DNA from 3 places in the Sphingopyxis sp. Root1497 genome. Region 1 is predicted to be linked to each of the others. Evidence: predicted binding sites of a transcription regulator. Region 1 holds the regulator's gene; each other region holds the start of a gene.
What was found. Region 1 encodes LexA, which represses DNA repair genes until DNA is damaged. Its sites were predicted from a motif close to GTTCCNCNCTTGTTCT; they were not measured.

Region 2: the regulator LexA is predicted to act here: its motif matches at 2,359-2,374, upstream of recA (recombinase RecA).
Region 3: the regulator LexA is predicted to act here: its motif matches at 1,647-1,662, upstream of ASD67_RS18380 (ImuA family protein).

Annotation. Positions count from the first base shown of each region.
Region 1 covers NZ_LMGF01000004.1:314,954-320,429, reverse strand. Annotated here, with positions in the region: gene gltX (glutamate--tRNA ligase) at 1-968, opposite strand, end outside; gene ASD67_RS13060 (ComEC/Rec2 family competence protein) at 1,087-3,186, shown strand; gene lexA (transcriptional repressor LexA) at 3,140-3,823, opposite strand; gene ASD67_RS13050 (molybdopterin molybdotransferase MoeA) at 3,889-5,079, opposite strand; gene moaC (cyclic pyranopterin monophosphate synthase MoaC) at 5,076-5,476, opposite strand, start outside.
Region 2 covers NZ_LMGF01000005.1:415,339-420,814, reverse strand. Annotated here, with positions in the region: gene ASD67_RS16470 (glutathione S-transferase family protein) at 1-240, opposite strand, end outside; gene speB (agmatinase) at 253-1,068, opposite strand; gene recA (recombinase RecA) at 1,210-2,283, opposite strand; gene ASD67_RS16455 (response regulator) at 2,406-2,759, opposite strand; gene ASD67_RS16450 (hybrid sensor histidine kinase/response regulator) at 2,759-5,068, opposite strand; gene ASD67_RS16445 (M13 family metallopeptidase) at 5,221-5,476, opposite strand, start outside.
Region 3 covers NZ_LMGF01000005.1:812,033-817,508, reverse strand. Annotated here, with positions in the region: gene ASD67_RS18390 (hypothetical protein) at 1-85, opposite strand, end outside; gene ASD67_RS23525 (hypothetical protein) at 212-376, opposite strand; gene ASD67_RS23200 (hypothetical protein) at 695-847, shown strand; gene ASD67_RS18385 (DUF736 domain-containing protein) at 901-1,227, opposite strand; gene ASD67_RS18380 (ImuA family protein) at 1,694-2,425, shown strand; gene ASD67_RS18375 (DUF6504 family protein) at 2,346-3,893, shown strand; gene ASD67_RS18370 (error-prone DNA polymerase) at 3,991-5,476, shown strand, end outside.

The sequences.
Region 1 (5,476 bases):
TGGCCGTTGAGATTTTCGAGCTTCTTGAAGTCGAAGCGCGACGGCGAACGGCCGACATGGGCGAGGTCGAACCACTCGGTCGCCTGCGCGCGGCTGATGATCTCGTCGTCGCCATGGCCCCAGCCGAGGCGGAGCAGATAATTGTTCACCGCCTCGGGCAGATAGCCCAATTCGTCGCGATAGGCGTCGACCCCGAGCGCGCCGTGGCGTTTCGACAGCTTCGCGCCGTCGGCGCCGTGGATCAGCGGGACATGCGCGTAAACGGGCTCGCGCCAGTCCATCGCGCGGATCAGCGCGAGCTGGCGGAAGGCGTTGTTGAGATGATCGTCGCCGCGGATGACGTGGGTGACGCCCATGTCATTGTCGTCGACAACGACGCTGAGCATATAGGTCGGGGTGCCGTCACTGCGCAGCAGGACGAAGTCGTCGAGTTCGGCGTTCTGGACGGTGACATCGCCCTGGACCTTGTCCGGAATCGTCACCGCGCCGTCCTGCGGCGCGCGCAGGCGGACGACGTGCGGCACGGCGGGGTCGCCGTCGTTCCGGTCGCGCCAGGGGCTGCGGACGCGGAAGGGCAGGCGCTTTTCCTGGGCCTCGGCGCGCATCGCGGCGAGTTCGTCCTGCGTCAGATAGCAGCGATAGGCATCGCCCTTGGCGAGCAGCTGCGCGGCGACGTCGGCATGGCGGCCGGCGCGGGCGAATTGATAGACGGTGTCGCCGTCCCAATCGAGGTCGAGCCAGCTCATCCCGTCGAGGATCGCGTCGATCGCCGCGTCGGTCGAGCGCGCGCGGTCGGTATCCTCGATGCGCAGCAGGAACTTGCCGCCGTGGTGGCGCGCGAACAGCCAGTTGAACAGCGCGGTGCGCGCGCCGCCGATGTGGAGGAAACCCGTGGGCGACGGCGCGAAGCGCGTCACCACATCAGCGCCGGTCGCTTCGCCGGATATGGTTTGATTTTCGGTTGCCACAACGGCCTCTTTCACTCAGTTTTGCGGGTCCCCGCGGACGGCGGGGACGGGGATCGGGGGTGCCCCTAGCATGGCGACAAGGCCGCTTCAAACGCCCATTGGTTTGCGCGCGGCGGCGATGGTGCGGCGGGTGGGCGAGTCGGTCGAGGCGCGGCTCGATGCCGAGCGCGAACGGATCGCGCTTTGGCTGCCGGTCGCGCTCGGCGCGGGGATCGCCGCCTGGTTCGCGCTGCCCACCCGGACCCACTGGATCGGGCTGTTGCTGGTGTTGGGCGCCGGGGCGCTCGCCGGGCTGCTGATCGGCTGGCAACGCCGGTTCGGGCGCGCGGTCGTCGTCGGATGCGCGGTGATGGCGCTGGGGTTGTTGCTCGTGTGGGGGCGAGCACTATGGGTGTCGGCGCCCGTGCTGGCGCTGCCGGTGGTAACCGAATTTTCGGCGAGCGTCGAAAGCGTCGAGCCGCTGCCGGCGAAGGACCAGGTCCGGCTGATCGTGCGGCCACTGAAGCGACCCGATCTGCCGCCGCGGTTGCGGATCACCGCGGCGGGCGAACAGGGCAAGGGCATCGCGCCGGGCGAGGCGATCGGGCTGCGCGCGCGGCTGATGCCGCCGCCGACCGCGAGCCTGCCCGGCGGCTATGATTTCGCGCAGCGCGCCTGGTTCGACCGGATCGGCGCGGTCGGTACGGTGCTCGGCGACATCGGGCGGGCGCCGGGCGCGGGGGACGGCGTGCAGACGCTGCGGGCGCGGCTGAGCGATCATATCCACGGGCAGATCGACGGATCGGCGGGGGGGATCGCCGCCGCGCTCGTCGCGGGCGATCGCGGCGCGATCAGCGAGGCCGACGAGGAGGCGATGCGGCGGAGCGGGCTGGCGCATCTGCTGTCGATCAGCGGACTGCATGTGACCGCGGTGGTGACCTTTGCGATGCTGATCGCGATGAGCCTGCTCGCGCTCAGTCGGCGGCTGGCGCTGGCGGGCTATGTGCTGCCGCTGGCGGCGGCGGTCGCGGCACTCGCTGGCGGGGGATATACGCTGCTCGCGGGGGCCGAGGTGCCGACCTTGCGCTCGTTCATCGCCGCGCTGCTGGTGCTGATCGCGTTCCTGCTCGGGCGCGAGGCGCTGACGCTGCGGCTGGTCGCGGCGGGCGCGCTGATCGTGCTGATCTGGCGTCCCGAGTCGCTGGCGGGGCCGAGTTTCCAGCTGAGTTTCGCGGCGATCACCGCGATCGTCGCGCTGCACGAAAGCCGCGCGATGCAGCGGTTCATGGCGCGGCGCGAGGAGCCATGGGTGTTTCGCCTGGGACGCGGGGTCGCGGGACTGGTGATCACCGGGCTCGCGGTCGAGGTCGCGCTCGCGCCGATTGCGCTGTTCCATTTCCACAAGGCGGGGCTCTATGGCGCGCTCGCCAATGTCGTCGCGATCCCGCTGACGACCTTTGTCATCATGCCCGCCGAGGCGCTGGCTTTGCTGTTCGACAGCGTCGGGCTCGGTGCGCCCTTCTGGTGGGTCGCCGAGCAGGCGCTGAACGGACTGATCTGGCTCGCGCACAGCGTCGCCGAGGCGCCCGGCGCGGTGGCGACGCTGCCGGTGTTTCCGCCCTGGGGTTTCGGACTCGCGATCTTCGGCGGGATATGGCTGCTGCTGTGGCGGACGCGCTGGCGCTGGGCGGGGGCGGTTCCGCTGGTCCTCGGCATGGCCGTCCTGCTCGCCCAGCCGCGGCCCGATGTGCTGATTACCGGCGACGGCAAGCATATCGCCGCGGCGCAACCCGACGGCAGCTATGCGTTGCTGCGTGAGCGGGCGGGGGATTATGTGCGCGACGCGGTGGCCGAGGCGGCGGGGATCGATGCGCCGCTCGCCGCGCTCACCGACCTCGATCATGTCGCCTGCAACCGCGATTTCTGTCGCTGGACGCAGGATGGCCGCACCATCCTCGCGGCGCGCGGGCGCGACCGGATCGAGGGGGCGGACATGGCGGCGGCGTGCGCCGCCGCCGATGTGGTGATCAGCGAACGCTGGTTGCCGCGCGAATGCGCCGGCCGCTGGCTGACGATCGATCGCGATACGCTGCCGCAGACCGGCGGGCTGGCGCTTTACCTCGGTGAGCGGCCGCGCGCGGTGACGGCGTTAGGCGCGGGCGACGAGCATATGTGGCGCCGCCCGCCGCAGGTCAGTGGTAACGACGAAGCAGTCCCGACAACTTCCCTTGCACGATGACGCGCTCGGCGGCGTAGCGCTGCGGCTCATAGGCACTGTTCGCGGGATCGAGACGGATCATCTTGCCCTCGCGGCGGAAATATTTGAGCGTCGCATCCTGCCCGTCGACGAGCGCGACGACGATATCGCCCTCGCGCGCGGTGCTGACCTTCTGGATCAGCGCATAATCGCCGTCGAAGATGCCGGCCTCGACCATCGAGTCGCCCGACACTTCGAGCGCATAATGTTCGCCTGAGCCGAGCAGCGCCGCGGGGACCGCGAGATTGTCATGATTTTCGAACGCCTCGATCGGCACACCCGCGGCGATCTTGCCGTGGAGCGGAACCTCGACGATGTCGTTCGCGGCGATCGGACGCATCGCGGGGGCGGGCTTGCGCAGCGGCACGACATTGTCGCGATCGGTGCTGACGGCCGCCTTGCCGCCCTCGGGAAGCTTGACGACCTCGAGCGCGCGGGCGCGGTTGGGGAGGCGGCGGAGGAAGCCGCGCTCCTCGAGCGCGCTGATCAGGCGGTGGATTCCCGATTTGGACTTGAGCCCGAGCGCCTCCTTCATCTCCTCGAACGACGGCGAGATGCCGCTCGCGTCGAGCTTTTGCTGGATGAAGTGGAGCAGTTCATGCTGCTTGGCGGTCAACATCGGGCGTTCTCCATGATGCCGGTTTCGGACATAAGGAGAACGATAATGGAACAGAAGCGAACTTGTCAAGCGATGTCGATATAATCCGCCGCGTCGCCCGCCGCGCGGGACGGCGCACCGATCTCGCGGATGACGAGCGCATTCGCCGCAGCGAGCGGAAAGGTGCGGCCGCTGTCCTGTCCGTCGAAGGGCGAGAGAAGGCCGTCGTCGATCCGTCCGCGCAAATAGTCGCGTCGCGCGCCGCCGGGGCCGAGGGGGGCCGCGAGCGGGGCCCTGCGCAGTTGCGGGAGCGGGGCTCGCGCGCCGGCGAGATGGCGGACGAGGGGGAGCAGGAACAGGGTCGCAGTAACGAAGGCCGACGAGGGGTTGCCGGGCAGGCCAAGCAGCAGCGCGTCGCCGAGCGTGCCCGCGATCAGCGGCTTGCCGGGGCGCATCGCGATCTTCCAGAAATCGAGCCGCCCGCCGGCATCGTCGAGCGCGCCGCGGACATGGTCGTGATCGCCGACCGAGGCGCCGCCGACGGTGACGATGACGTCGTGACGTCGCGCCAGGTCTTTTAATACCTTGGATAAAATTTCACGGTCGTCGCGGATGTGGAGCGGGATGCTGACCACGGCGGGCTCGGCGGCGAGCATCGCGGCGAGCATCGTGCCGTTGCTGTCGGGGATCTGGCCGGGCGCGAGCGCACGGCCCGGCTGGACGAGTTCGTCGCCGGTGGTGAGGATCGCGACACGCGGGCGGGCGCCGACCACAAGCTGCGCGTCGCCACCCATGATCGCCGCGGCGATCGCACCGGCGTTGAGCCGGGTTCCGGCGGCGACGAGCGTGGCGCCGGTAGCGAAGTCGCTGGCGCGGTCGCGAATATGGGCGCCCTGGGCCTCCGGGCCATCGCCGGTCAGCGTCAGGACCGTGCCGTCGGCGGCGACATCTTCCTGCAGGATGACCGTGTCGGCGTCGTGGGGGACCATCGCGCCGGTGAAGATGCGGATCGCCTGACGCGCGCCGAGGGGCAGGACGGGCGCGGAGCCTGCGGCGACCTCGCCGATGATCGTCCATGGTCCCGGCAGGTCGGCGAAACGGATCGCATAACCGTCCATCGCCGAAAGCGGCGCCGCAGGCTGGTCGCGCAATGCGATGATATCGTGCGAAAGATATCGGCCAAGCGATTCGGAAAAGGCGATATTTTCTGGAGGAAGCGGCGTGCGGAGCGCGAGCAGGCGTGCCTGCGCCTCCTCGACGGGGAGCAGCTTGCTCATTCGGCGTGCCAGTCGCCCGAGCGGCCGCCGCTCTTTTCGAGCAGGCGGATATCGCCGAGCACCATCGCGCGGTCGAGCGCCTTCGCCATGTCGTAGAGGGTGAGCAGCGCGACCGAGGCGGCGGTGAGCGCCTCCATCTCGACCCCCGTCGGCCCCGTGGTCGCGGCGGTCGCGGTGACCGAAATGCCGGTTTCCTCCCATTCGAACTCGACGCCGACCTTGGTGAGCGCGAGAGGATGGCAGAGCGGGATGAGGTCGGCGGTGCGCTTGGCGCCCATGATCCCGGCGATGCGCGCGGTCGAGAGGACGTCGCCCTTGGGCGCGTTGCCGGTGCGGATGGCTTCGAGCGCTGCAGGGGACATGGTGATGCGGCCGGTGGCGACGGCGCGGCGCGCGG
Region 2 (5,476 bases), on a different contig from region 1:
ACCGCCATAATTGTCGCACAGATATTCGGCGATCGCGCCCGATTCCTGGATCACCCGCCCCGCATCTTCAAGCAACGGCGATTTGCCGAGGGGATGAATGGCCTTCAATTCGGGCGGCGCGAGGTTGGTCACCGCGTCGCGCTGGTAATGCTTGATTTCATAGGGCGCACCCAGTTCCTCGAGCAGCCACAGGATGCGCTGCGAGCGGCTGTTGTTCAGGTGGTGGACGATCAGGCTCATGTCGCTCTCCTCTTATGGTGTGTAGGTCCCGTTGCGATCAATCAGCGCCGCGATCTCGCGCACCAGCTTGGCGCCGAGGATCGCGGTGAGCTCGCCGGTATCGCGGCCGGGATGATGTTCGACGATATCGGCGCCGATAATCGGCGCGGTCTGTTTGTGCAGGACGGCGAGCAGTTCGCGCACCGTCAGTCCGCCAGGCTCGGGATGCGCGACGCCGGGCGCCGCCGACGGGTCGATGCCGTCCATGTCGATCGAGATGTAGAGCGGGCCTTCGAGTACCGGCACCGCGTCGGGGGTGAAACCTGCCATCGGCACGATCTCGACCCCGAAGCGGTCGGCCTGCTCGCGGCAGTGTCGGTTCAGCGTGCGGATGCCGACCTGCACCAGCCGCGCGGCATGGCCGCCATCGTAGATGCGGGCGAAGGGCGAGGCGTGGCTGCGCGGATTGCCCTCGAAATCGTCGTAGAGGTCGGGATGTGCGTCGATATGGAGGATGTTGACCGGCCCGAAGCAAGCGGCCGCCGCCTCGACGAGCGGGAACGTCACGGCATGATCGCCGCCGAGGGCGAGTGGAATTTCACCATCTTCGCGCACAAGCGCGACGTGGCGGCGGATCATCGCGTCGTCGCGCGCGGTGTCCTCGGTCAGCGCGAGGTCGCCGTCGTCGGCGAAGGCGATGTCGGTGCCGAGTTCGGGGCCGAGTTCGCTCGCCATATTGCCGCGCTCGCTCCAGAGCTGGGCGCGGATCGCGGCGGGCCCGGCGGCGGCGCCGCGTTCGAAGCTGCTGTTGACGTCGGTGGGCAGGCCAAAGAGGCGGATCGCGGGCATGGCGTGCTTGTAGCCGCTCGAAGGGGCCGCGCAAGGCCAACGGCGGGCGGGCCGGTCCGCGAGAGGGTTGCGAACCTGAGGGGCAAGGAACCCGCCGCCGTTGGACGGCCGGTCCGCAGGAACGGACCGACCGGATTCCTATCAGTCGTCGGTGTCGTCGTCGGGGCCGACCATCATTTCCTCGGCGACCTGGTCTGTCTTGCCGCGGATCGCGGTTTCCAGCCGTTCCATCAGTTCGGGGTTATCCTTGAGGAAGGTTTTGGAATTCTCACGGCCCTGTCCGATGCGGATCGAATCATAGCTGAACCAGGCGCCCGATTTCTCGACGATGCCCGCCTTGACGCCGAGATCGAGAATCTCGCCGATCTTGGAGATGCCCTGGCCATACATGATGTCGAATTCGACCTGCTTGAACGGCGGTGCGACCTTGTTCTTGACGACCTTGACGCGGGTCGTGTTGCCGACGATCTCGTCGCCATTCTTGATCTGGCCGGTGCGGCGGATGTCGAGGCGAACCGAAGCGTAGAATTTCAGCGCGTTGCCGCCCGTCGTTGTCTCGGGGTTGCCGTACATCACGCCGATCTTCATGCGCAGCTGGTTGATGAAGATCACCATGCAGCGCGAGCGGCTGATCGAGCCGGTGAGCTTGCGCAGCGACTGCGACATCAAGCGCGCCTGCAGGCCGACATGGCTGTCGCCCATCTCGCCCTCGATTTCGGCACGCGGAACGAGCGCGGCGACCGAGTCGACGACGAGCACGTCGATCGCGTTCGAGCGCACCAGCGTGTCGACGATTTCGAGCGCCTGTTCGCCAGTGTCGGGCTGCGACACGATCAGTTCGTCGATATTGACGCCAAGCTTCCTGGCGTAGACCGGGTCGAGCGCATGTTCGGCGTCGACGAAAGCGACGGTGCCGCCGCCCTTCTGCGCCTCGGCAAGGACGTGGAGCGCGAGGGTGGTCTTGCCCGAGCTTTCGGGGCCGTAGATTTCGATGACGCGCCCGCGCGGCAGGCCGCCGACGCCGAGGGCGATGTCGAGTCCGAGCGATCCGGTCGAAATCGCTTCGACCTGCATCGTCTCCTTCGAACCCAATTTCATCACCGAGCCCTTGCCGAAGGCGCGATCGATTTGTGCCAAGGCGGCGTCGAGCGCCTTCTGCCTGTCCGTGCTGTTCACTGATTTCCCCGATTCGACGAGTGACAATTGACCGGCCATGACCGTCCCTTTCCTGCTCTATCGCGAAGGCAGAAGCATCGCAACGCCGGACCTGTGTACGGCATTTGTTCTCAAGGAACAAGGGTAGAACAAAATTTATTGCGACGGCGAAAACCGCACGCTTATCCGTCGAAAAATTCGTTGAGAACGGTTTCGATTTCGCTGAGCCGGAACGGCTTCGATACCAGCTTGCGGTGGGCGTGCGCCGGCGGAATCGCGTCGCCACCACCCGACGTGAAGGCGAAGGGAATATCCTTCGCCGCGAGCGCATCGGCGACCGGCCAGCCCTTCGCCTCGCCGAGATTGATGTCGACCAGCGCCGCGTCGACCGGCTGCGCCGCGATGATCGCCAGAGCATCCTCGACGCTCGCCGCCTGTGCGGGTTCGGGGAAGCCCAGCGCGTCGAACATGTCGACCAGCATCATGCCGATCAGCACATCGTCCTCGACGAGCAGGATGTTGCGATTCGCCGTCATCAGCCGGCCCGCTGCGCCGCGGCGTCGAGCGCCGCCGAGGTCGCCTCGGTCAATTGCGCGACCGAAAAGGGCTTGGGAAGGAAGGACACATGATCAATATCGATCGACTGGCGCAATTGTTCCTCGGCATAGCCCGACATGAACAAAACGGGCAGGTCGGGACGCTTGGCGCGCAACGCGCGGACCATCGCCGGCCCGTCCATCGTCGGCATCATCACGTCGGTCAGGATCAGGTCGACCTTGTCCATCTGGCCGAAGCGTTCGAGCCCTTCCTCGCCCTGCGACGCGGTGACGACGGTGTAGCCGGCGCGGGTCAGCGCCCGCTCGGCGACCGCACGCACCATATCCTCGTCCTCGACGAGAAGGATCGTGCCGGTGCCCCACTGGCTCTTCTTGGGTTTGGGGGGCGGCGGCGCGGCGGCGGGAGCATCCTTGTCGGCGCGATGGACCGGCAGGTAGATGGTGAAGCTCGCGCCCTCGCCCGGCTTGCTGTCGGCGAAGATGAAGCCCGCCGACTGCTTGATGATGCCATAGACGGTCGAGAGGCCGAGTCCGGTTCCCTTGCCGACATCCTTGGTGGTGAAAAAGGGCTCGAAAATCTTGGGCAGCACGTCGGCGGGAATGCCGCCGCCGGTGTCGCTGACCTTGAGCGCGCTATAATCGGCGGGCGGCATCACGTCGCTGCCCATCGCGCGCACCTCGGCGGCGGTGACCGGATAGGTCTCCATCGTCAGCGTGCCCTGCCCCGCCATCGCATCGCGCGCATTGACCGCAAGGTTGATGATAACCTGTTCGAGTTGCCCCGGGTCGGCACGCACCGCGCCCAGTCCGCGCCCGTGGCGCACCGACAATTGCACCGTCTCACCGATCAGGCGTTTCAGGAGGTGCGACACCTCCGAAATCACGTCGGGCAATTGCAGGATCTGCGGACGCAGTGTCTGTTGCCGCGAGAAAGCGAGCAATTGCCGCGTCAGGCTGGCGGCGCGATTGGCGTTGCTGCGAATCTGCTGAATATCGTCATAATCGCTGTCGCCGGGCGTATGCCGCATGAGCATCAGGTCGCAGCTGCCGAGCACTGCGGTCAATATGTTGTTGAAATCATGCGCAACGCCGCCCGCGAGCTGGCCGACCGCCTGCATCTTCGACGCCTGCGCGACCTGGCGCTTGAGGCGCGATTCTTCGCTCGAATCCTTGAGGCTCAGCAGCACCGCCGCCTCGCCGAGCCCACGCACCCCGACGACGCGCATCGACACCGGCTCGTCGCCCTGCCCGGCGAGCCGGATCGACAGGTCGCCGCCGACCTGTTGCCCGCTGCTGTGGCGACGAATCATGTCGGCGAGCGGGCCCTTGTCCTCGCTGACGACGATATCGCCGGGGTAGCGCGGCATCTTGCTCTCGGACAATCCAGCGGCGCGCACGAAAGCGCGGTTCATATAGAGGAAGCGCCCGTCGCGATCGACCATCGCGAGCCCGAAGGGCAGCAGCGACAGCAAGGTCTCGACATAAGTTTGCGCGGTGCCGCGATCGGCCGCGCCGACCTCCTCGTCGATCAGCGCCAGCAGCATCGGACCATGGCTGTCGGCGGGAATCAACGGGATCTGGAGCAGGCGGACCGGCGTCGCACGTTCGCCCTCGCGCCCGAAATAGAGCGTCCCGGCATCGTCGAGCCGGAGCAGCGGCGCGACGTCGCGGCCCGCATAATGGGTCGCGTCGCTCTCCCCCAGCGCGCGCAGCAGGAAGGCGTGATTGGCAACGCGCAGTCGCCCCTCGGCGTTGACCAGCGCCGCCATGATCCCCGCCTGGCCGAGCGTGCGGCCCGCCGGGCCGTCGAGATGACGGCTGATTTCGGAGACGAGATCGAGCCGTTCGACCGCCGAAAAACGCCACACCAGATAATCTTCGGACAGGCCGGTGCGGATCACCTGCGCGCGCAGGTGGAGGGTGCCGACCGTCAGGTCTTCGACCTCGCCCTGGCCGTCACGCCAGGCGGTGCGCCCGGCGTTCTTGAGCAGTTCGGCGCCGCGTCCTTCGAGCGGCAGGCCGGGCGGGGTCACGAAGCCGCCCATCCAGGTCGCGAACAGGTCGTTGGCGCAGACGAGTCGCCCGGCGCGGTCGGTCACCGCGATACCGACATCGTCATGATCGACCGCAGCGCGCAGCATCGTCCAGTCGGGCAACGCCGCCTCGCCGCCGACGGCCGCAGGAAAAAGCCGGCGCAGCAGGATCACCGCGCCGCCGGTAACCGCCAGCCCGGCAAGGAAGCCCGCCGCCAGCACCGCGTCGCGCGTGGCCCAGAACAACAGCGCCATCGACACGATCGCCAACCCGCCGAGCAGCGCCGCGTCGAACCGCGACAGCCCGCCGGCAAGCTCCGGCGACACCCCCGGGCCTGCCCCCCTGCTGAAGTCATTTTCAGCGGAAGGCAGGCTCGTGGTGGTCAATGAGATGTCCCTTTAAGGCGTTACCAGATGCGGACGCGGTCCGCCGGCGCCAGATACAGCTTCTGGCCTTCCTTGATCTGATAGGCCTTATACCAAGGGTCAAGGTTGCGCGAGACCCAAGTCCGCTGGATCGAGGGCGAATGCGGATCGGTGGTGATGCGCTGCGCCAGATTCTGCTCGCGATAGTTGCGCCGCCACACCTGCGCCCAGCCGAGGAAGAAGCGCTGGTCGCCGGTCAGTCCGTCGATCACCGGCGCCGGCTTGCCGCCCAGCGAC
Region 3 (5,476 bases), on a different contig from region 1:
GCGGAAGCGCCACCGCAGCGAGGCGAAACATCAGCATGGCGATATAGATGGCGGCCGCGCCGCCGAGGAGGAGAATGAAGGTCACGGGCGTCCTCCTGTCGGACGCGCTCTCCACCACCACCACAGCGCAATCTGCCTGGCGGGCATAGCGAAATCGCCCCGAAGGTGAAACCGGAACCGGGTCCACCTTGGAGCGAAATCTTGCGCGATGTCAGCGATTGAACGGGTCATATTCGCAGACGATGCAAGCGGGATCGCCGTCGAACTCGTCGAGCGGCATGACCGAATATCCAGCCGATGTTTCAATCAGGACGATGATGGTCATCATCGTGCGGGCAAGGTTCCAGCCAAGCGATTGGGCGGTGGAAAGCGACATATCGGGGCTCCTGCATCGGGAGCGGGACCATTCCCGCTCGACAGTCGCCCCGCCGGACGGGGACAGGCCGCAGTCACCGCGGCAAAGCCGCGGCCCAAGCTTGCGCCGGGACCCTGAAAGGGTTGACTGTAGGAGGCCGGGCCTCGGCCAAGGGAATAGCGGCAATCGAGAGCGGGACTGGTGCCGCGGCGGCAGTAGCCGTGCCATGCCCCTCCTCCCGGTTGCCGTTGAAATATGGCGATGGCTGCCCGATGATGAGGCGGACCGATGTTGCCGCACAGGCTTGTTTCGCTCCGCTCGACTGAAAAGGCCGACCCGATGGATGACAATTTGCGCCAGGCGCTCAGCTCGCTCGTCCGCATCCGCGACGAAGGCAACCTGGTCCACCGCGCCAGCGACGAAGGCGGCTATATGTCGCAGGAGCTGGAAGGTATTCTCGACGCGATAGAGGCCGCGCCCGACAAAGCGTGATGCGAACATGCGAATGCGGCCCCGCCCGAAGGCGGGGCCGCGATGCTGTCCGGTCAGTTGCCGGGGGCGTTCCAGATCAGCACCTTCTTCGAGGGATCGTCGCCCGGCGCGTTCGCGACGTTGCAGAAGATCTCGCCGAGTTCGGGGGCGGAGAGCGACACCGAGATATATTCGGCGCCGGTCGAGCGTGCGGTCTTCACCCAGCCGCCGCCGAGTTCGAATCCGTTCCGCCGGCTGACGACGCGAAAATCGGGCTCGCTTTCCTTCATCTTGCGGCCGTTCGGGACGATTGCGATCGGCACGGTGACCATCAGGGTCGCGAGCGTGCCTTCATAGCTGCCGTCATCCTTGAGGGTCAGATTTCCGATGGTGGTACCCATGTTCAGTCTCCTTTGATGCTCGGGGACCATCCCCGATGGCGCCAGAAGGAGGGGCCGTGAGCCGCCGTCACCGAGCGCATGCGAGGGCGAACCCCTGCCAAGGGGTTGACGGCATTAGGCGAGCCGAGCCCCGCAATCAGGCAGCCAATGAGGGAAAGGTCCCATGCAACGGGAGCCGATGGGTTTCAGCGGAAATCATGGCTCGGGATGCGATAGCCGGGCTCACGGCTGCCCGGCCCACCCCCGCTCCACGCCCGGTCCCCCCGGGTCCCGGCGCGATGCCCCGCCCTTCAACACGCCGCACCGCCGACTCGTATCTCCGCCCGGCGGCAAACCCCCGGCACCCTCGCTTTCCGGCTTTTCATCCACAGCGATGATACCGCTTCGCCGCAGCGCGCCTTGACGAAGAGCAGGCAATGAGAACAAAGAAGGAACATAAGACCAGCCTGCCGAGTTATCCGCACCTATGCGCCAGTCCGCCGTCCTTGAAGAAATTCGTGCCAAAATCGCGCAAATCGAAGGCGTTGGCGCGCGCCATGACGTCATCCCGTTCGGCATCGAGGATTTCGACTCGCGAATTCCCGCGCGCGGAATCGCCATGGGCGCGCTCCACGAACTCGCCGGCAGCCCCGAACTGGCGGACGATGCGAGCGCCACGATCTTCCTTGCCGGTATCCTCGCCAGGAGCGACGGTCCGGTTTTCTGGTGCCTGCGCTGGCGTGATCTCTTCGCCCCCGCGCTCTATCTAGCCGGACTGCATCCCGACCGGCTGATTCATGTCGAAGCGGGTAGCGACACCAACGTCCTCCTCGCGATGGAGGAGTGCCTCCGCCATCCGGGACTCGCTGGGGTCGTCGGCGAGGTGAAGAAATACAGCACAACCGCTTCGAAGCGGCTGCAGCTTGCCGCCGAAGCCTCGGGCGTCCCCGCCTTCATCTTCCGCCGCGCCTGCAAGGCCGGCGAGCCTGCCGAAGGCAGCGCCGCCGTGACCCGCTGGCGTATTACCGCAAGTCCGACCGAGGATCTCGGCATCCCCGCGATCGGACGCGCGCGCTGGCGCGTCGCGCTCGAGCGCGCGCGCGGCGGCAATCCGCACAACTGGATCGTGGAGGGCTGCGATGCGACGGGTCGTATCGCTCTTCCTGCCGCACTGGTCGACCGACCGGCTGCGCAGGAAGATGCGCAAGCTGCAGCCTGACGGCAGCGCCCCGCCCCGCCCGCTCGTCACCGCGATCCCCGACCATGGCCGGCGTATCGTCGCGGCGACGTGCCGGGAGGCGCAGATGCTTGGCATCCAGACGGGCATGACGATCACGAAAGCGCGGGCTTTCGCGCCCGAGCTCGATGTCGTCGACGGCGAGCCCGAAGCCGATCTCGACGGGCTGCGGCGCCTCGCCCTCTGGGCAGGCGAGCGTTATTCGCCGATTGTCGCGCCCGATCCGCCCGACGGGCTCTGGCTCGACATTACCGGCTGCGCGGCTATCTTCAGCAGCGAGCGAGCCTTGCTCAAGGATCTTCACCGCCGCGTCGCAGCCTTCGGTCTCAGCCTGCAAATTGCGGTCGCGGACACGGCCGGCTGCGCGCATGCGACCGCCCGCCATGTCCCCGCCGGGCGGCCCGTCACGGTTGAACCCGGAGCGCATCGCAAGGCGATCGCGCTCCTTCCCGTCGCAGCGCTCCGCCTGCCGTCCGCCGATGTCGAAGGCCTGCGCAAACTCGGCTTCGAGCGGATCGAGCAGCTGATCGGAAGTCCCCGCGGTCCGCTCGCTAAACGGTTCGGACGCGAACTGCATCGCCGCCTCGACCAGGCACTCGGCACGCTCCCAGAGCCCATCGAACCGATCTTCCCCGAAGTGCTGCCGCAAGCCAGGCGCGGCTTCATGGAGCCGCTCGCGACGGCGGATGCCTTGGCGCAGGTGATCGGCGACCTTGCGCACGATATCGCAGGCCAGCTCAACCGCGCCGGAACGGGCGCGCGGCGCCTCGACTGCTATTTCCACCGCGTCGATGGGCAGACGCAGGCCATCCGTATCGGAACCGCCTCGCCTTCGCGCGATCCCAGGCATCTTGCGAAACTGCTCGCCGCGCGGATCGAGAGCGTCGATCCCGGTCTCGGGATCGAGGCGATGACGCTCATCGCGGCGCTCGCGGAGCGGCAGCAAGGGAGCCAGGCCGACGCGCTCGAAAATATCGGACGCCGCGGACCCGATCTTCCCGCCTTAGTCGACACGCTCGCCAACCGCTTCGGGCAGCGCGCGCTCCAGCGCGCGGCGCCGCGACCGAGCGCGATGCCCGAGCGCTCGGTCGCCGCCCTCCCCGCGCTCGCGCCCGAGACAGGCGAGAGCTGGAGCGACTGGCCGCGCCCGTCGCGTATGCTCGCGCGGCCCGAACCGGTCGATGTCGTCGCCTTGCTTCCCGATGATGCGCCGCGCCTCTTCATCTGGCGCCGCAAACGCTACCGGGTCACGCAGGGCGACGGACCCGAACGACTGCAGGGCGAATGGTGGCGCGAGGGCGGGATTGAAGGCGAAACCCATCTCACCGTCCGCGACTATTATCAGGTCGAGACCGAGACGGGCGGCCGTTACTGGCTCTTCCGCCTCGGCGACGGGGTCAATCCGGCCACCGGCTCCATGCGCTGGTTTATTCACGGAGCGTTCGCTTGAGAATGCGACCGGCATCAAATCGCATTCGCTTGAGAAGGCAGCAGGCATCGAACCGCATTCGCTTGAGAGTGCGGCCGCCGAATAGCGGCGCCTTAGCATGACCGATGAAGGACCGGCCTATGTCGAGCTGCAGGTCACGACGCATTTCAGCTTCCTGCGCGGCGCCTCCTCGCCGGAGGAGCTGTTCACCGCCGCTGCAATGCTCGGCCTGCCCGCGCTCGGCGTCGCCGACCGGCACAGCGTCGCCGGGATCGTGCGCGCGTGGGACGCCGAGAAGGTCACCGGGGTCCGCGCCCTGACCGGCACGCGTCTCGATCTTGCCGACGGAACCGCCCTTCTCGTCTATCCAACCGACAAGATGGCCTATGGCCGGATGTGCCGGCTGCTCAGCATCGGCAAGACGCGCGCCGGCAAGGGCTCCTGCCATCTCGACTGGCCCGATCTCGAGGACTGGACCGAGGGCCTGCTTGCAATCCTGCTTCCCGACCGCGCCGATAGCGCAGCCGAGGCGGCGATCGCCCGCGCAAGGCGCATCTTCGGCGATCGCCTCTATCTCGCCCTCACGATCCGGCGCCGCCCCGGCGATGCGATCAGGCTGCGTGATCTCGCAGCATTGGCCGCCAAAGCGAAAGTGCCGACGCTCGCAACCGGCGACGTCCTTTATCATATGCCCGACCGGCGCCTGCTGCAGGATGTCGTCACCTGCATCCGCGAGAAATGCACGATCGACGAGCTTGGCGATCGCCGCGAACGCTTCGCCGACCGCCACATCAAGACGGCGGCCGAGATGGAACGCCTGTTTCTCCGCTACCTCAAGGATCGTTCGCCGGTCGCGCGCACGGTCGATTTCGCGAAGCGTTGCACCTTCAGTCTCGAAGAGCTGCGCTATCAATATCCCGACGAGATCCAGGTTCCCGGACGTACCCCGCAGGAGGAGCTAGAGCGACTGACATGGGAAAAGGCCCCGCTCCGCTACCCCGAAGGCGTCAGCCCGGCGGTCCGTACCCAGCTCGAGCATGAACTCAGATTGATCGGCGAACTCGATTACGCGCCCTATTTCCTGACGGTGCACTCGATCGTCGCAGAAGCACGTCGCCGCGAGATCCTCTGTCAGGGCCGCGGCAGCGCGGCGAACAGCGCGGTCTGTTACGTCCTCGGTATCACCTCGATCGATCCGGTGCGGTCCGAACTCCTGTTCGAGCGATTTGTCAGCGCCGAGCGCCGGGAGCCGCCCGATATCGATGTCGACTTCGAGCATGAGCGGCGCGAGGAAATTATCCAGTGGATTTACGAGACTTATGGCCGGACCCGCAGCGCACTCACCGCGGTCGTCACGCGTTACCGCTCGCGCGGCGCCGTCCGCGAAGTCGGCAAGGCGCTCGGGCTTAGCGAAGACATCACGGCGGGGCTCGCCGGCGCGGTCTGGGGCTATAGCCGCGAGGGCGTCGAGGAGAAGCATGCCGAAGCCCTGAACCTCGATCTCGGGGACAAGCGCCTCGCGCTGACGCTCGAGCTGGCGCGCATGCTCATCAACACGCCCCGCCACCTTTCGCAGCACCCCGGCGGCTTCGTGCTGACGCGCG